4 regions of the Rhodococcus koreensis genome follow, and region 4 is predicted to be linked to each of the others. Evidence: riboswitches for the same ligand, from Rfam matches in the RefSeq annotation. Region 4 holds a riboswitch; each other region holds the start of a gene.
The links. A riboswitch is a leader RNA that binds a small molecule or an ion and turns the genes downstream of it on or off. The one in region 4 is predicted to bind S-adenosylmethionine.
Positions count from the first base shown of each region.

Region 1: another riboswitch for S-adenosylmethionine. It lies ahead of JWS14_RS51725 (putative leader peptide); the one in region 4 lies ahead of JWS14_RS33935 (bifunctional o-acetylhomoserine/o-acetylserine sulfhydrylase).
Region 2: another riboswitch for S-adenosylmethionine. It lies ahead of JWS14_RS03560 (LLM class flavin-dependent oxidoreductase); the one in region 4 lies ahead of JWS14_RS33935 (bifunctional o-acetylhomoserine/o-acetylserine sulfhydrylase).
Region 3: another riboswitch for S-adenosylmethionine. It lies ahead of JWS14_RS51730 (putative leader peptide); the one in region 4 lies ahead of JWS14_RS33935 (bifunctional o-acetylhomoserine/o-acetylserine sulfhydrylase).

Region 1 is NZ_CP070609.1:2,504,880-2,509,605, reverse strand. Features, by position in the region: gene JWS14_RS11615 (LLM class flavin-dependent oxidoreductase) at 1-288, shown strand, start outside; gene JWS14_RS11610 (NtaA/DmoA family FMN-dependent monooxygenase) at 304-1,698, shown strand; SAM riboswitch class I at 1,745-1,839, shown strand; gene JWS14_RS51725 (putative leader peptide) at 1,844-1,927, shown strand; gene JWS14_RS11605 (ABC transporter substrate-binding protein) at 2,083-3,714, shown strand; gene JWS14_RS11600 (ABC transporter permease) at 3,718-4,710, shown strand; gene JWS14_RS11595 (ABC transporter permease) at 4,703-4,726, shown strand, end outside.
Region 2 is NZ_CP070609.1:787,541-792,266, forward strand. Features, by position in the region: gene JWS14_RS03555 (NtaA/DmoA family FMN-dependent monooxygenase) at 1-854, opposite strand, end outside; gene JWS14_RS03560 (LLM class flavin-dependent oxidoreductase) at 878-1,960, opposite strand; SAM riboswitch class IV at 2,020-2,133, opposite strand; gene JWS14_RS03565 (GNAT family N-acetyltransferase) at 2,453-2,956, shown strand; gene JWS14_RS03570 (aminotransferase-like domain-containing protein) at 3,196-4,425, opposite strand; gene JWS14_RS03575 (NtaA/DmoA family FMN-dependent monooxygenase) at 4,463-4,726, opposite strand, start outside.
Region 3 is NZ_CP070609.1:2,512,495-2,517,220, forward strand. Features, by position in the region: gene JWS14_RS11630 (ABC transporter substrate-binding protein) at 1-456, opposite strand, end outside; gene JWS14_RS11635 (amino acid ABC transporter ATP-binding protein) at 493-1,275, opposite strand; gene JWS14_RS11640 (amino acid ABC transporter permease) at 1,272-2,264, opposite strand; gene JWS14_RS51730 (putative leader peptide) at 2,411-2,485, opposite strand; SAM riboswitch class I at 2,493-2,589, opposite strand; gene JWS14_RS11645 (sulfite exporter TauE/SafE family protein) at 2,802-3,569, shown strand; gene JWS14_RS11650 (HAD-IIA family hydrolase) at 3,646-4,437, shown strand; gene JWS14_RS11655 (LppA family lipoprotein) at 4,459-4,726, opposite strand, start outside.
Region 4 is NZ_CP070609.1:7,510,844-7,515,569, forward strand. Features, by position in the region: gene metX (homoserine O-acetyltransferase MetX) at 1-705, opposite strand, end outside; gene JWS14_RS33935 (bifunctional o-acetylhomoserine/o-acetylserine sulfhydrylase) at 702-1,985, opposite strand; SAM riboswitch class IV at 2,102-2,222, opposite strand; gene JWS14_RS33940 (NADP-dependent isocitrate dehydrogenase) at 2,498-3,721, shown strand; gene JWS14_RS33945 (MFS transporter) at 3,924-4,726, shown strand, end outside.

The DNA of each region.
Region 1 (4,726 bases), 5.0 Mb from region 4:
GGCGCAGCCACTCCCGCCCCGTCGAGTGAGCGGCTGTCGTTCGCCGGCGAGGCCACCGGACTGGTGGAACTGCTGCGCGCACTGGATTCGCAGGTCGACGGTGTGCGCCTGCATCCCGCCGTGGTCGACGAGGACCTCCCGGTGCTGGCGCGGTACGTGATCCCGGCACTCCTGCGCGCCGGTGCCGCCCACCGTCCCGTTCCCGGTTCGACTCTGCGCAGCACGCTCGGACTCGACCGCCCCGCCAACCGATTCCGGGCCGAGCGCCTCGCAGAATCCTCTCGCTGAAAGGTTGTGGAGATCATGACCGACGACTCATACGCCCGGCCCGAAGCCCAGGTGCATTTCGGGGTCTTCTTCCAGGGCGTCAACCACACGACGATCTGGTCGGATCCGACGAGCGGATCGCAGATCGACTTCGAAACGTTCCGTCGGGTGGCACAGACCGCCGAGCGGGGCCTGTTCGACGCCTTCTTCCTGGGTGAGGGTCTACGCCTGCGGGAACAGGAAGGCAAGATCCTCGATCTCGACATCGTGGGCAGGCCGGATGCGATCACCCAGCTCTCGGCGCTGGCCGGCATCACCCGGCACATCGGGCTGGTGGCCACCCAGAACACCACCTACAACGAACCGGCCGACCTCGCCCGGCGACTGTCCGGGCTGGACCTGCTGTCCGGCGGACGCGCCGGCTGGAACGCCGTCACCACGGACAACGCGTGGACCGGTGAGAACTTCCGGCGCGGCGGCTTCCTCGATCACGCCGACCGGTACGAGCGGGCCGGGCAGTTCCTGGGCACCGCGCGGGCGATCTGGGACGCGTGGGCCGACGGCGCCGTCGCGACGAGCACCGAAGCGCCGTCCTGGGCCACCGCGGGCAGTGTGCAGGACGTGTCGCGGCGCACGTCGCAGTTCGACGTCACGATCACCCCCACCCTGCCGCGCAGCGCCCAGGGCCATCCCGTCATCTTCCAGGCCGGCGACTCACCGGCAGGCAGGGACTTCGCGGCCACGCACGCCGACGTGATCTTCTCCCGCCACGGAACCCATTTCGACGAGGCGCTCGGCTTCGCCGAGGACATCCGGGCGAGACTGCGCCGCGCGGGGCGCCCCGAGGACGACGTCAAGATTTTGCCGGGCACCCAGATCGTGCTCGCGGAGAACGCGTCCGAGGTGGAGGACAAGGTCCGCTGGGTCCGCGAAGGCCAGTACACCGGGCAGACGGCGCTGTCGCTGGTCGGTCAGGTGTGGGGCCGCGATCTGTCCGATCGCGACCCGGACGGTCCACTGCCCGAATTCGATCCGGTGCCCGCACCGATCTCCGTCACCCGCGGGGCCGCCCGCGACGGCAAGGACCCGCTCGCCATCGCCCGCGAGTGGCGCGCCCTGGCGGAGGCGCAGAACCTGTCGCTGCGGCAGGTCGCGATCGCGACCACTCAGCGGTCCGGTTTCGCGGGCACCCCCGGGCAGGTCGCCGACGAACTCACCCGGTGGGTTCGCAGCGGGGCGACCGACGGATTCAACATCTCGCCGTACCTGGTGCCCACCGGACTCGACGAGATCGTCGACCTGCTCGTGCCCGAACTGCAGGAGCGCGGCTCGTACCGAACGGAATACGAAGGCGCGACCCTGCGTGAGCATCTCGGTCTCCGCCCGCCGCTGTCGCGACGGGAACTCCCGCCCCGGCAGGCAGTCGGGTAGCGGGGGCCGTGTGGCGCGGCGACCGGCGATCTCTTACACTCGGTAACGACCATCCAGAGCGACCGAGAGACCTGGCTCGTTGACGTCGCAGCAACCCCCCCGCCCCGCGGGTGCGGGTGCTACCGCCGGGATCGATGGAGGAACCATGTTGACCGAAGGCTTCGTGAGCGCCTGGGGGCGTCTGCACGTCGATCTCTGCCGGTTGTCCACCTCCATCTGTCACAGCTGATCTGACACCCCGGCAGACATCCGGGGTTCTTGCTCTACACACCGCATCCGCGTCGGATCCGGTGTCCCTCACCTTTCTGTGCGCGTGAGCGCTGCCCACTCGACGGGTAGCGCGCACGGCACTTCTTCGAGATCACGGAGTTCTCGGTGCCATCAGTGCCTTTGTCCTCGTCCCACCGCGGCCGCATCGCGGCAGGTATCGGCGCCGCCGCCGTGCTGGCCACGGCGCTCACCGCCTGCGGTGGCGGCTCCAGCAGTTCCTCCGCGGACGCGGGCCCGCCCCAGCCCGGCGGCACCCTCCGCTACGGCCTGTCCCAGGCACCCACGTGCGCCGACCCCGCGCAGTCGGGCACCAACCAGACGATCTACGTGGCCCGGCAGGTGGTGGACTCGCTCACCGACCAGGACCCGGAGACGGGCGAACTGAAGCCGTGGCTGGCCGAGAGCTGGGACACCGACGCCGACGCGTCCTCCTTCACGTTCCATCTGAAGGAGGGGGTGACGTTCAGTGACGGAACGCCTTTCACCGCGGAGTCGGTGAAGAAGAACCTCGACGCCATCGTGAACACCCTCACCGGGGCCAAGGCCGCACTGGGTGCCAGCTACCTCACCGGGTACACGGGCACCACCGTGATCGACCCGCAGACCGCGCAGGTCGACTTCGCCGCACCCAACGCGCAGTTCCTCCAGGCGTCGTCCACCCCGCAGCTCGGCATCCTGTCCGACGCGTCCGTCGCGAAGTCCGCCGAAGAGCGGTGCACCGGCAACATCTCGGGCACCGGGCCGTTCACGTACGCCGACTACCAGCAGGACAAGTCGGTCACCCTCGCCAAGCGCGCCGGATACAACTGGGGTTCCGACGTGTTCGCCCACGACGGCGAGGCCTACCTCGACACCATCGAGTTCACCGTCGTCCCCGAATCCGGTGTCCGCACGGGCAGCCTGTCCTCGGGACAGCTGGACGCGATCAGCGACGCGCTGCCGCAGGACGCCCCGCAGATCGAAGGTGCGGGCGGGCAGGTGCTCACCACCTCGAATCCCGGAACCCCGTTCGGCTTCCAGCCCAACGTGACCCGCGGACCGCTCGTCGACCCCGTCGTGCGCAGCGCGCTGGTGCCGGCGATCAACCGGCAGGAACTGGTCGACACCGTGCTCGGCCCCAACTTCAAGCCGGCCACCAGCACCCTGGCCAGCCGCACCCCGGGCTACGTGGCACTGCCCGGCGTGACGTACGACCCGGAGAAGGCGAAGTCGATCCTGGATCAGGCGGGCTGGGTGCCCGGCGCCGACGGCATCCGCGAGAAGGGTGGTCAGAAGCTCGCCTTCCCCGTTCTGTTCAGCTCCGTGTTCGCCGGCAACCAGGCCATCCTCGAACTGGTGCAGCAGCAGCTCAGAGCGGTGGGAGTGGACCTGCAGCTCGACCTCGTGTCGACCCCGGAGGCCACCGCCCGCCAGAATTCCAAGGACTTCGACGCCACCTACTACAACAGCACCCGTGCCGACGGCGACATCCTGCGCACCCAGTTCGGGCTCGAAGGCCGCAACCTGAACAGCCGCGGCCCGATTCCCGCGCTCGACGACGTGCTGGCGAAGCAGCTCGCCACCACCGATCCCGCCGCGCGGAGCGCGCTCGTCGCCGACGCCCAGCAGCAGATCCTCGACAACGGCCTGTGGATCCCCACGGTGGAGTTGTCGCAGGCGATCGGCGCGGGCCCGAACGTGCAGGACCTGAAGTTCGAGGCCTCGGCCCGGCTCCAGTTCTTCGACACCTGGATCAGCGGACGCTGAGCCATGATTCGCTACCTCGGACTCCGCGTGCTGCAGGCGATCGCCGTCCTGTGGGCGACGTTCACCGTGTCGTTCGCCGTGCTGTTCCTCCTGCCGTCCGACCCGGTGAGCATCGCCGTCGACTCGGCGTCCACCGGGACGACGGTCGACGCGGCGGCCGTCGCGGAACTGCAGGCGCGGTACGGACTCGACCAGCCGGTGTGGGTGCAGTACTGGAACTCGCTGAGCCACGCCGTCCGCGGTGACTTCGGGTACTCGATCGCCACCGGGCAGTCGGTGACCGAGGCCATCGGCAACGCGGTGCCCAGCACTCTCGCGCTGGCGTCCGCGGCGCTGGTCCTCGCCGTCGTGTTCGGGGCGGGGGTCGCGTTCCTCGCCACCTACACGCGCGTCCACTGGGTGCGGAACCTGCTGTTCTCCCTGCCCCCGCTCGGTGTCGCGGTGCCGACGTTCTGGGTGGGCCTGATTCTGCTGCAACTGTTCTCGTTCCGGCTGAAGGTCTTCCCCGCGTTCGGCGATCAGGGGGTCGCGACGCTGGTGCTGCCGGCGGTGACGCTCGCGCTCCCGACCGGGGCCGTCATCGCCCAGGTGCTCGCGGCGAGTCTGCAGACCACGTGGCGGCAGCCGTTCATCGAGGCCGCGCGGGCGAAGGGGGCGTCGCGCTGGCAGATCCAGACCCGGCACGCGCTGCGCCTGTCGAGCATTCCCGCGTTCACCATCGCCGGTGTGCTCGTCGGCAATCTGCTGGCGGGATCGGTCGTCGTCGAGACGGTGTTCTCCCGCGCCGGGGTGGGGCGGCTCACCCAGACTTCCGTGATGGCGCAGGACATTCCGGTGGTCCAGGGCATCGTGGTGTTGAGCTCGCTCGTCTACGTCCTCGTCAATCTCGCCGTGGATCTGCTCTACCCGCTGATCGACCCCAGGATCGTCGAGGGCAGGCGGAGTTCCGAGCGCAGCGACACCGTCGCGAATGTGGAGGAGAAGGTTCATGTCTGACATCCTCACCAGAGAA
Region 2 (4,726 bases), 6.7 Mb from region 4:
ATGATCACGGTGACACCGGGAAGGATTCGGAGCGAATCCGTGGACCGGCCGTGGGCGGACAGTCGCGCCCGGAGGTCGCGTGCGTAGGCAACGGCCGCGTCGAACTCGTTGTTCGCCGAGAACACGACGTCGGCATGACGGGCCGCCAGCTCACGGCCGCCGACGGAATCGCCGGCCTGGAACAACACCGGCCGCCCCTGTTTGCTCGACGGAACGGTGGAGATCGCAGTGGCCTGCAGAAGGTCACTGTGCCGCGCGATGACCGCAGATCGGTCGGCGGGCAGCCAACTGTCCTGGCGGGCGTCCGTGGCGACATCAGCGAGCGACCACGCGGCCCAATATTCCTTGGCCAACTCGACGAGTTCGGTGGCCCGCTCGTAGCGGTGTTCGTGCGGCAGCCATCCACCACGCCGAAAGTTCTCGCCGGTCCACGCGTTGTCGGTGGTGACGATGTTCCATCCCGCCCTTCCGTCGGACAGGACATCCAAGCTTCCCAGCCGCCGCACAAGGTCGACCGGCAGACTGTACGTGGTGTTCTGCGTGGCGACGAGTCCGATCCGGCTGGTCACCCCAGCAAGCGCCGACAGTTGAGTGATGGCGTCGGGACGGCCTGCAATGTCGGTGGCCAGTGCCGCACCGCGGTTCTCCCGCACACGCTGGCCGTCGCCGAGGAAGAACGCATCGAACAAGCCCCGTTCCAGGGTTTGAGCAACCCGCAGGAAGGTTTCCGGGGATACCTGATCGGGGGCCTTGGCATCTTCCCACACCGTCTGCGGGCCGATTCCCGGGTAGAAAACACCGAGGTGGACCTGCGCGTCGGCATCATACGGCGCTCCGGTGTCCGGAGTGGACATGGCAAACTCCTGCCTGGTCGTGGCTAGTTGGTGGTCGATGTGAAGCGGCTGAGCGGCCGAGGTAATCCGAGCGTCTCCCGCAACGTCGAGCCCGGTTTCGGAATCCGGTGCAGTGACAACTCCTGCAATACGGGAAGGACCTCGTCAACCAGAACGGCGAGATCGGTGGTGACGACGGCGGGATGGATCCGGACACCGTCCACCTTGTCCGCCAGGGACCGCACCAGGTCGACGAAGTCCCGTGCCGAACCCGCGAATCGAAGGCGTCCTCGGTCCGGCCACGGCGAATACCCATCGAGGCGGGCAAGGCGGGACTGCGCGGACTCGGTCTTCGTATCGAGAATCACCTCGACATCGGCGAGGGTCACGGCCTGCTGTCCTGTCGCCGACGTCCCGATTTCGGTCACATCCCGACCGGACAGCAGCACAACGTCGAGTAGATCCGTCACCCCCAGTTCCGCAGCTCCCACGACGACTATCTGACCCTGCGGTGAGCGGGGTGTGATGAGCGGTCCGACGACGCTGAAGAACTCGCCCTCGAACCCGACGTGATGCACCTTGTCGGGATCGAGGTAGCGACCCGTCGCGGCATCGCGGATCACGGCATCGTCCTCCCACGAATCCCACAGCTGCCGGGCGAGCTCGATGACGTCTCGGACCTCGCGCTGTACGGCCTCGGGGGCACGTGGCTCGAATCCGACTGCACCATTGACGTCCGCGGAGTTGTCCGAGCCGACCACCCATGCCGCGCGACCCCGACTGCCGTGATCGAGGCTGGCCAGCTGCGTCGCGAGATGGAACGGTTCGGTGGTGAGGGCTTGCACCGTCGGCGCCACCCCGTAACTGGCCGTCGTCGTCGCCACGAACGACGCACGCGTCCCAGCATCCAACCGTCCCACCGGGTACGCGCCCTCCCCCGGCACCACTCGGTCGTCGATGGTGACCAGCGCGAAACCGGCGGCCTCTACGGTGTCCACGACCGACCTGAGGACCCGGGGAGAGAGCACATCCGCAGGCGGGCGCCCCCACACACGCCACGCGGCGGGATGACCTCCCGCGCCATCTATCTCGACTGCCAGGTGTAGCGGTTGGGGCGCTCGAACCACGACGAAAGTCCTTTCGAAGGAGTGCGGACGCGCACCGGAGACCCAGGGTCCACGGACTCCTTGCGCGCTTGCGGAATCAGTTGTCGATTCCGCCGGGTCGTCACCTGGAGCACCCCGCCGCGCGGGAGGGTTGCCGACCAGCAAGCCAGGGCTCGATGCTGGTACTCATGACCGTCGACACGAATGTATCACGGCACGTGAGACCGAAAAGCGCACCGTCACAACATGCTCAACGGTTCCTATAGCTCACGACGGGGACCGTGCGAAGCTTTACGCTCTCGGTGATTGAAATTCACCTGACGGGACACGCCATCCGCGTTGGAGAACCGTCGGCGCAACGATGCGACATCGGGCCATTAGCCCAATCGCGCTCCAAATGGAAGAGTTTCAATCGTCGGATGGCATTGAGGTTGCACTGATTTCAACCATCGACCGACGCGTCGGCACCATGGCACTGTGGTTCGTCGAATCTACGTGTATGGAGATACTGTCATGACCGAAAGCGCCACGCGCACCGAGTTCGTCGTCCGCACAGCCCAGTGGTCCGATCCCGACGCGGTGACGTTGCGGGCGGCTATGGCGGCAGAAGTCGGTCCTCGATATTCCGACCGAGTGTCGGATGCTGTTCGTGCTACCACCAATGCCGTGGATCCGGAATCGGTGCACGTCACTATCCTGGTGTACGTCAGCGACATCGAGGCTGCGGAGCCACGTGCTGTCGGCCACGCGGCCCTGCGCTGGAACGGCGACGACCTCGAAGTGAAGCGGATGTTCGTCGTCAAAGAGCACCGTGGTACCGGTGTGTCGACCGCGCTGCTGAGCGCGGTCGAGGATGCGGCACGAGAGGCGAGGCGACCCCGCTTGATTCTCCAGACCGGTGACCGGCAGCCCGACGCGGTCAGGCTGTACGAGAAGAGTGGCTACTCGAGGATTCCGATCTTCTCCCCGTATGAGGCCTTGCCCTTCTCGAACTGCTTCGAGAAGGTGTTCGGATAGGAGAACCCCCTTCACGTGAGCTGGGGTGTACTCCCCCCAACGGCAGATCGAATCGCTCGCGCAGGGTCCGCTGGGGATAGTGATCGAGCCGGGCGCCCGCCCGCACCAGGCGGTGTCCGCCCTCGCTCCGGCGGGCACGACTTCGCGCTGTAGCCGGTGCTGTTGATTCCCGCGTTCAGGATCAGGGCCCGACGTCCGGCAGTGGTCATCGCGGTTCCTTTCGACGTGAGAGATGTGGATCAGGCGAGCGGCGCGGAGTGGATCTCACGGACGGCCTTGGCGATGCGCTGCGCCCCGAGCCGGAGGTTGTCTTCACTCTGGTTCGTGAAGCCCAAGCGCAGGCTCCGTGCGTACAGTCCGCTCGCGGCGGGATCGAAGTAGCGGCCCGAGGAGAAGTCGACGCCCAGCGCGTTCGCGGCGGCACGGACCTCCGCGAGATCGATGCCGGGGTCGGTCACCGTCGCCCAAGCGAAGATTCCGCCCTCGGCCTGCGGAATCGACACCAGGTCACCCGCCTCGGTGGTGAGAACGTCGGCCAGCAGATCCGCTCGCTCCCGGTAGAGGGTGCGGGCGTTCGCGACGATGCCGTCGAACAGTCCTGGCCGACCGAGCAGATGCGCCACGGCGGACTGGGTCACCAACGATGGATGCTGATCGAGGTTCGCGCGTAACCGCAACAGTCCGGCCTGGAGCCAGGACGGGGCGACAGCCCATCCCAGTCGGAGCCCTGGTCCGAGGGTCTTGGAGAAGGTATTGATTCGCACCACACGGTCGCTGTCGAGCGGGAAGTCCGGGACGGCCGTGCCCCGGAAACGGAGTTCGCGGTAGGGATTGTCGGAGAGGACGACGAATCCGTAGCGCTCGGCGAGGGCGACCAGCCGCAGCCGGTCCTCGGCTGCGAGGGTCGTGCCGGTCGGATTGTGGAAGTCGGGGATCACGTAGAACAGCTTCGGGATCCGCCCCGCCTGCAGATGGCCCTCGAAGACGTCGAGATCCAGTCGGCCGCCGGTGTTGAGTACCGGCAGGACCTGGGCACCGTAGTGGTCGAGCACCCGCAGCGCAACGGGAAAAGTAGGGCTCTCGACGGCCACCAGGTCGCCGGGGTCGAGTAGTGCGGCAAAGACCAGGCTCAGTCCGTGCAGGGCACCGTTGGTGACGACCACCCGGTCCGGATCGACGAGACCGGACTCGTCGCTCTCCCGCCCCGCGATCCCCTCGCGGAGGCTGGCGATGCCTGGAGCGACCGAGTATTGCAGCGCCCGAGCTCCGGTCGGGGGTGTCGCGAGGGCGACGGCGAACGCGGCCGCCAGTTCGTTCACCGGGAGCGCCTCGTCGGCGGGGACCCCTCCCACCAGGCGGATCGCGTCGGGTTGCAGCGAGTCCGGCGGCGGTCCGAACCCACCCGCTTCGAGCGGGCGAGTGATCAAGCGGGACAACGAGGACGGAGGAGAGGATGTGAGGCTCGTCATGTTCGAACTTCCTTCGTGGGCGGGAGTGTACGACGGATCACGCAGCGAGGACGCGGTCCGGAATCGCGGGGAGGCCGAGATTCCCTCGAAGCGTGGCGGATTCGTATTCGGTGCGGAACAGTCCGCGCTTCTGCAGGATCGGGACGACATGCTCGGTGAACGCCTCGACACCGCCCGGACCCTGCCCGGGCATGACGATGAACCCGTCGGCACCGCCCTCGACGAACCACTGCTCGAGCCTGTTCGCGACCTGTTCGGGTGAGCCGACAGCGCGACCGTGACCTGCGGACCGTTGCTGCAG
Region 3 (4,726 bases), 5.0 Mb from region 4:
GTCGTACTTCTCCTTCCGCTCCTCGGTGACGGTGACGTTGGAGATGAAGGCGTCGGCCTCCCCCGAGTCGATCCGGACGAAGTTCTGCGCCCAGTCCGCGGCCTGGAGATCGACCTTCAGGCCGAGGACGTCGCCGATCAGGTATGCGAAGTCGGTTTCCGAGCCGATCAGCGTCTTGTCGTCGTCGGCGTAGAAGCGCAGCGGCGGGGCGGAACCGGCACTGCCCGTGACGACGAGCGTGCCGCGGTCGCGGATCTGCTGGGGAACCTTCGCGGCGATCGACTCGACCTCGTCGGTGGTGATGCGATTCTGATCGGCGGTGAGGTTGTAGCCGGCGGCCGAGGTGGGCCCCGATCCCTCGTCCTCGACGTCGCCGCCCCCGCACGCGGCGGCGAGGAGCGCGACGGTGGTGAGAGCCGAGGCCAGAATCTTCTTACGGAACCGTGCGGTGGACATGTGTGCCTTTCGGGGATCCACACCGGGGTGTGGAGGTCAGAGAACTCGGGAGAGAAAAGCTTTGGTGCGGTCGTGCTGTGGGTCGTCGATGACCTGCGCGGGCGGGCCCTGCTCCACGACGACTCCGGCGTCCATGAAGACGGCCGTGTCGGCGACCTCCCGCGCGAAACCCACCTCGTGGGTGACGATGACGAGGGTGGCGCCGTCGCGTGCCAGTTGCTTGATGACGGCGAGAACCTCGCCGACCAGTTCCGGGTCGAGCGCCGACGTGGGCTCGTCGAACAGGATCACCGCAGGGCGCAGTGCGAGGGCCCGGGCGATCGCGACCCGCTGCTGCTGGCCGCCGGACAGTTGCCGCGGGTACTCGTGGGCCTTGTCACCCACGCCGACCCGTTCGAGGAGGGCGATCGCCTCGGCCTCGACCTCGGCCCGGTCACGGCCCTGCGCCGACACCGGTGCCTCGACCACGTTCTCCAGCACCGTGAGGTGGGGGAACAGGTTGAAGTTCTGGAACACGAATCCGATCCGGGACCGCTGCTTCAGGATGTCGCGTTCCCGCAGTTCGTGGAGTTTGTTGCCCTTGCGCCGGTAGCCGATGAGGTCGCCGTCGATCCGGATGGTGCCCCGGTCGACCTTCTCCAGGTGGTTGAGCGTGCGGAGCAGCGTGGACTTGCCGGAACCCGACGGGCCCAGGATCACCGTCACCTCGCCCTTGCGGACCAGCAGGTCCACACCCTGGAGGACTTCGAGTGCGCCGAAGGACTTGTGGACTCCGCGAACCTCCACCGCGAACTCTGCCTGCTGGGTGTCGGTCGTCATTTCGTGGCCCCTCTCGGTACGGAGACGCCGGCGTCGCGGATCTCGGCGAATTTCCGGGTGACCTTCTGCCACGGAGTCGGGGGCAGTGCCCGAGCCGATCCGCGGGCGTAGTGCCGCTCGACGTAGTACTGGCCGACCGACAACAGCGTGGTCAGGATGATGTACCAGATCGTCGCGACCATCAGCAGGGGCACGACGCGACCGTTGCGGCCGAAGATCACCTGAACCTGGTAGAACAGTTCCGCGATCGCCATCGTCGACACGATCGACGTGCCCTTGAACAGGCTGATCACCTCGTTCGCGGCGTTCGGCAGGATGCCGCGCATCGCCTGCGGCAGAACGATCTTGAAGAACTGGCGACGACGCGGAATACCCAGCGACTGCGCCGCCTCGATTTGCCCGTGGTCCACCGAGATGATGCCGGAACGGATGATCTCGGCGGAGTACGCGGCCTGGTGCAGGGCCAGACCGATGACGGCGGCGGTGAAGCCGCTGATGACGCCGTTGACCTCGAACGTGAAGAAGCCCGGTCCGAACGGAATTCCCAGCGACAGAGTCTGATACAGGTACGTGATGTTGAACCAGAACAGGAGTTGCACGATCAGCGGGATCGACCGGAACGCCCAGATGTAGACCCAGGCGATCACCTGCAGCACCGGGTTGTGCGACAGGCGGCTGACCGCCAGCACCACACCGAGCGCGAATCCGAGGACCGTCCCCCAGAGGGTCAGCTTCACCGTCATCCACAGGGCCTGCAGCACGGAGCCGGCGGTGAAGTACTTGCCGAACGTCGCCCAGTCCCACCCCGGGTTGGTGGCGAGGCCGTGGACGAACTGGGCGAGCAGCACCAGCACGGCGGCGCTGACCACCCACCGCCACGGGTGCCACCGCCGTGCGACCTCCAGCGCGGCGTCCGCGGGCCGGTCACCATTGCCGGACGGTTCGGAATCAAGGGGCGCGGCCGAACGCGCCCGGACGGGGGCGCTCACGCTCGCTCACCACTGGGAACAGACATCACTGAGGCGGCCTTTCACCTGGAGACGGGACGGGGAAGAGGGCGCGTCTTCCGCGGGATGCGGGCGCGCGTCAGGCGCTCACCTGGCGTTTTACCCGGTGAGCGTGCGGTGAGACCTCGTCAACAGTGGCAGGAGGTGGTACGGCACAGGTCGATGTGCCGTCTGCGCCACGCAGGGCGCGCGGGGTAGTTCATGTGCTGCCTTCCATCGATCCCGGCGGTAGCACCCGCACCCGAAAAATTCGGAAGGGTTGCTGCGACGTCAACGAGCCAGGTCTCTCGGTCGCTCTGGATGGTTGAAGCGAACACTAGCTGCATTCCCGGACGTCGTCAACACGGGGTATTTCCCTGCAACACAGGGGAAATGGCGTCGAGCGGACGCAAGAATCACCGTGCGCAGAAGTGCTGACAAGTGGTCGGAGATGCGGTTGGATGAGACGAGCAGTCGCGTATCGCCACCGCCGCGTGACCCGGCTGCCGGGCCGTCCGAGGCCCTTGTAACGTCGCCTCGGTGACACCACTCGAAGTCATCGCGATCCTGGTAGCCGGCGTCGGCGCGGGCGCGATCAACGCCATCGTCGGCAGCGGCACGCTCATCACCTTCCCCACCCTGGTGGCTTTCGGGTTCCCTCCGGTGACCGCGACGATGTCGAACGCGATCGGCCTGGTCGCCGGTGGCGTGTCCGGCACGTGGGGGTACCGGCGGGAGCTGGCCGGGCAGGGGCCGCGGTTGCGGTGGCAGATCCCGGCGTCCCTGTGCGGTGCGGTTCTCGGCTCGTGGCTGCTGCTGCACCTCCCCGAAACGGTGTTCGAACTCGTCGTCCCGGTGCTGCTGATCCTCGCCCTGATCCTGGTGGTGCTGCAGCCGAAGATCCAGGCCTGGGCGAAGCAGCGTGGCAGCCACGAGGCGGGCCTGAGCACGGCGCGACTCACCCTGCTGACCGTCGGCACGTTCGCCGTCGGCGTGTACGGCGGATACTTCACCGCTGCGCAGGGCATTCTGCTGATGGGCGTGATGGGCGCGATCCTGCCGGAGAGCCTGCAACGGATGAACGGCGCGAAGAATCTGCTGTCGCTCATCGTCAACGTCGTCGCGGCGACCGCGTACACGCTCGTGGCCTTCGACCGGATCAGCTGGGCGGCCGCCGGCCTCATCGCGGTGGGCTCGCTGCTCGGAGGCGTCCTCGGCGCCCGCTACGGCCGCCGCCTGTCCCCCACCGCACTACGGGGAACCATCGTCGTCGTCGGTCTCATCGGCCTGTTCCGGCTGCTCGCATAGTCACGCATGCACCCTCCCGCTCCCCCATACTGAGTCGGTGAGCAACGAAGTAGAGCACCCGGGCTGGACCTATCTCATGGACATGGACGGCGTTCTCGTCCACGAAGAGCATCTGGTCCCCGGCGCCGACCTGTTCCTGGCCGAACTCCGGGAGTCCGGCACCCCGTTCATCGTCCTGACCAACAATTCCATCAGGACTCCGCGCGATCTCCGCGCCCGGCTGCTCCGCACCGGCCTGGACATTCCCGAGGAATCGATCTGGACGTCCGCCCTGGCCACCGCGACGTTCCTGGCGAACCAGCGCCCCGGCGGCAGCGCCTACGTCGTCGGCGAATCCGGGCTCACCACCGCACTGCACGACATCGGATACGTCCTCACCGAGAACGATCCCGACTACGTGGTCCTCGGCGAGACCCGCACCTATTCCTTCGAGGCCATCACCACCGCAATTCGACTGGTGGAGAGAGGCGCTCGCTTCATCGCCACCAACCCCGACCCCACCGGACCGTCGCGCGAGGGTTCCCTTCCGGCCACGGGATCCGTTGCGGCACTGATCAGCCGGGCCACCGGCCGCGACCCGTACTACGTGGGCAAGCCGAACGCGCTGATGATGCGCTCGGCCCTGCGGGCCATCGGCGCGCACTCCGCGAACACACTGATGATCGGTGACCGCATGGACACCGACATCGTCTGCGGTCTCGAGGCCGGGCTGCAGACCATCCTCGTCCTCACCGGAATCTCGACGCGGGATTCGGTGGAGTTGTTCCCCTACCGCCCCACCGCGGTCCTCAAATCGGTCGCCGACCTGGTCGGCCGCACGTCGGATCCGTTCGGCGATGCGGCTGCGCCACCCGTGAGTACTTATTAACCGCCGGACGTTAACAAGTACTTACGGGTGGCGGCAGCCGGTGACGCCGCGGAGGGAGGCTGCCTTGTACGTCCCGAACGTGATCCGGTTCCCGTCTCCACCGGCGAACGTCACATCGTGACGTCCGGGCTCGTCGACGTGGACGTCGAGCCGATCCATCCCGGCGTCGGCGGCGACCGCGCGGGCCGCCGCCAGCACCGCCGTCCAGTCGTCGTCGCGGATCGGGTTGTCGGACAGTAGCGCTCGCGTGGTGACGGACTTCCCCGCCGTGTAGGCATACGGTCCGGGG
Region 4 (4,726 bases):
GGTGCGGTACGTGAGGTGCGCGATCCTGCGGGCGATGCGCAGTCCGGTCCGGGGGGTCCGGCCGGTGCCGTGGTAGTCGCCGCCCAGCCAGTCGGGGTCGCTGGTGATGGCCTCGATCTGCGTGGTCTGCGTGCCGATCTGATCCGCGGTCGCACGGGCGCCGACCGCGAGAACGAGCGCCGACGCAACCTGGTCCGGGTACGTCACGGCCCACTCGAGCGCGCGCATGCCGCCCATCGAACCACCGACCACGGACGCCAGCTTGTCGATCCCCAGAAGGTCGGTGAACTTCTTCTCGGCCGCGATCTGGTCGCGGATGGTGATCTCCGGGAAGCGGCTGCCCCACGGGCGCCCGTCCTCCGCGACCGAACCGGGACCGGTGGTGCCGCGGCAGCCACCGAGGACGTTGGTCGCGACGACGCACCACTCGTCGGTGTCGATCGGCGCACCCGGACCGACCATTCCGCTCCACCATCCGGGGGAGGGGTGCTCGTCGGTGACGGGGCCGGTGACGTGGGAGTCGCCGGTGAGGGCGTGCTCGACGAGCACCACGTTGTCACGGTTCGGGGACAGTTCGCCCCACCGCTGCACGGCGAGAGTCACGGACGGGATCACCGCGCCGTTCTCGAGTTCGAGCGATCCGATGTCGACGGTGCCGAGACGTCCGTCGGCCACGGGGAGGTTCTGCACTGCGCTCACGGTCAAGATGCCGCCGCCGTAATTCCGGACTCGATATCGGCGATGATGTCGTCGATCCCTTCGATGCCGACCGCCAGGCGGACCAGTCCGGGGGTGACGCCGCTGGCGGCCTGCTCCTCCGGGGTCAGCTGGGAGTGTGTGGTGGACGCCGGGTGGATCACCAGCGAGCGGACGTCACCGATGTTCGCGACGTGGCTGTGGAGGGTGAGTGCGTTGACGAACTTCTTGCCCGCGTCGATGCCGCCGGCGAGTTCGAACGTCACGATGGCACCCGCACCCCTCGGCGCGATCTGCTTCGCCCGGTCGTACCACGGTGACGACGGGAGCCCGGCGTATCCGACGGACACGATCTCCGGCCGTGCCTCCAGGTACTGGGCGACGGCGGTCGCATTGGACACGTGCCGTTCCATCCGCAGGCTCAGCGTCTCGAGGCCCTGCGCGATGAGGAACGCGTTGAACGGGGAGATCGCGGAACCGAGGTCGCGGAGCAACTGCACGCGGGCTTTGAGGGCGAACGCGGGCGGTCCGAGTTCGGAGTAGACGACGCCGTGGTAACTCGGGTCCGGGGTGGTGAAGCTGCTGTGCCGGCCCTGGGTCCAGTCGAACGTGCCGCCGTCGACGATGACGCCCGCGATGGCCGTGCCGTGACCGCCGAGGTACTTGGTGGCCGAGTGCACCACGATGTCCGCGCCGTGCTCGAGCGGGCGGATCAGGTAGGGGGTGGCCACGGTGTTGTCGACGATCAGCGGGAGTCCGTGCTGGTGTGCGACGCCGGAGATGCCGGGCAGGTCGAGCACGTCGTTGCGGGGATTGGAGATGGTCTCGCCGTAGAACGCCCTCGTGTTGTCCCGGATCGCGTTCTTCCACTGCTCGAGGTCGTCGGGGTCTTCGACGAACGAGACCTCGATGCCGAGCTTGGGCAGCGTGTAGTGGAAGAGGTTGTAGGTGCCGCCGTACAGGCGCGGGCTGGAGACGATGTGGTCGCCCGCCTCGGCGAGGTTCAGGATCGCGAACGTCTCGGCGGCCTGCCCGGACGACAGCATGAGGGCGGCGACGCCGCCTTCGAGGGCGGCGATGCGCTGCTCGACGGCGTCCTGGGTGGGGTTCATGATGCGGGTGTAGATGTTGCCGGGCTCGGCCAGACCGAACAGCGCGGCAGCGTGATCGGTGCTGTCGAACGTGTACGAGGTGGTCTGGTAGATCGGCAGCGCCCGCGCCTTGGTGGTCGCGTCGGACGTCTGCCCGGCGTGGATCTGCTTGGTCTCGAACGACCAGTTCTCGGTCATGTGCTGTCTACTCCAGTGGTCTGACGAGGCGCGGACGAGGAACTGGTTCGTTCGCGCACAGGGCTGTCTGGGGTCTATCTACGACAACAACAACGCATCATGAACCTCCGATGTCGGACCCGCGCTTGTCACCCGACTGTTGTATGAATCAGGGAACCAGGTCATCACCCGGGGCACCCCACCGCGGCGGAGGGTTGCCGGCCAGCTAGCCGGGGCTCGTTGCTGGCACTCATGACCTCTGTTGAATCTTAGCGGCTGCGGCGAAGCGACCGGAAACGGCACCGATCAGGCCCGCTGGCAGCGAAAAGTTACCAGCTGGTAGGGAGGGGGATTTCGCACCCACATCTTGCGCGCCCCGGGCATAGCAGTACGCTTGTCTTGTTTAAGTGCGGTCTCTCCAGCGGCCGCATCGACCGTCTACGTTTGACAAGCGAACCGTTCGCGGACCCACTCACGAAGTGCGCCCGCAACCGTGTAACCAGGGAATCTTCCTAGGAGGACGCGAAGCACCCATGTCCAAAATCAAGGTTGAGGGCACCGTCGTCGAACTCGACGGCGACGAGATGACACGCATCATCTGGCAGTTCATCAAAGACAAGCTGATCCATCCCTACTTGGATGTGAACCTGGAGTACTACGACCTCGGTATCGAGTACCGGGACGAGACCGACGACCAGGTCACCGTCGACGCGGCCAACGCCATCAAGAAGCACGGCGTCGGCGTCAAGTGCGCGACGATCACCCCGGACGAGGCACGCGTCGAGGAGTTCGGCCTCAAGAAGATGTGGCGGTCGCCCAACGGCACCATCCGCAACATCCTCGGTGGCACGATCTTCCGCGCGCCGATCATCATCTCCAACGTCCCGCGACTGGTTCCGGGCTGGACGAAGCCGATCATCATCGGCCGTCACGCCTTCGGCGACCAGTACCGCGCCACCGACTTCAAGGTCCCCGGCCCCGGCAAGGTGATGATCACCTACACGCCCGAGGACGGCAGCGAGCCGATCGAGCACGAACTGGTGAACTTCCCCGACGGCGGCGGCGTCGTCCAGGGTCAGTACAACTTCACCAAGTCCATCGAGGACTTCGCGCGCGCCTCGCTCAACTACGGCCTGCAGCAGAATTACCCGGTGTACCTGTCGACCAAGAACACCATCCTCAAGGCGTACGACGGCGCGTTCAAGGACATCTTCCAGCACGTCTACGAGACCGAGTTCAAGCCGGAATTCGACGCGGCAGGACTCACCTACGAGCACCGCCTCATCGACGACATGGTCGCGTCGGCGCTCAAGTGGGAGGGCGGCTACGTCTGGGCCTGCAAGAACTACGACGGCGACGTCCAGTCCGACACCGTCGCGCAGGGCTTCGGATCGCTCGGCCTCATGACCTCCGTGCTGCTGACCCCGGACGGAAAGACGTGTGAGGCCGAGGCCGCACACGGCACCGTGACGCGTCACTTCCGTCAGCACCAGCAGGGCAAGCCGACGTCCACCAACCCCATCGCGTCGATCTTCGCGTGGACCCGTGGACTCGAGCACCGCGGCAAGCTGGACAGCACCCCCGACGTCATCGGCTTCGCGCAGAAGCTCGAAGACGTGGTCATCAAGACCGTCGAGGGTGGCCAGATGACCAAGGACCTCGCGATGCTGGTCGGCGGCGACCAGGGCTACCTGACCACCGAGGAATTCCTCGGTGCACTGGACATCAACCTCCAGAAGGCCATCGCCGAGCAGTAGGCACCGACGCCGCAGCAGTACGAAACGGGACGCCCCTCGCCGGGGTCGTCCCGTTTCGCGTCTCCGGGGCCGGGTGAGTCATCTCACGGCCGCTCGCGGCGCGAAACGCGGAATCCGGGGAAGAGAATTCCGGTGTGGGTCGTTGCGCTACGAGGCGCCGTGCGCCGCGTAGTCGTATTGCTGCCTAGTCGAAAGTCCTGCTGTGAGCACTTCCACCCCGGTCCGCCCCGAGCACCTCGGTGTCATCGCGCAACATCCGTCCGTCCGCAAGCTCGCCATGATCGCGCTCGCGCTCGGCGGCTTCGGGATCGGCACCACCGAGTTCGTGGCGATGGGACTGCTTCCCGAGATGGCGTCGAGCCTCGGGATCACCGAGCCGACGGCCGGGCACGTCATCTCGGCGTACGCCCTGGGCGTGGTCGTGGGCGCGCCGCTCATCGCCGCGCTCACCGCGCGGGTGCCCCGCAAGACGCTGCTGATCGCGTTGATGGCGGCGTTCACGATCGGCAACGCCGCCACCGTGTTCGCACCGAACTACGGGGTGCTGATGGCCGCGCGGTTCGTCGCGGGCCTCCCGCACGGCGCCTACTTCGGCGTCGCGGCCCTGGTGGCGGCGCACCTCGCCGAGCGCGGCCAGCGCGCCAGGGCGGTCGCGCTCGTCATGATGGGACTGTCGGTGGCCAACGTCGTCGGTGTTCCCGCCGCCTCGTGGCTGGGCCAGGCCTTCGGCTGGCGCAGCGCCTTCGCCCTCGTCGCACTGATCGGTGTCGTGACGCTGGGCGCGATCTGGTCCTGGGTTCCCGCGCTCGCCGCGATGCGGATGACGAATCCGCTCACCGAACTCGGTGCCCTGCGCCGTGCGCAGGTGTGGATGACGCTGATCATCGGCATGGTCGGGTTCGGTGGCATGTTCGCCGTCTACACCTACATCAGCACGACCCTCACCGACGTCGCCGGGCTGTCGCGGTCGCTGGTGCCGCTGGCCCTGATGATCTACGGGCTGGG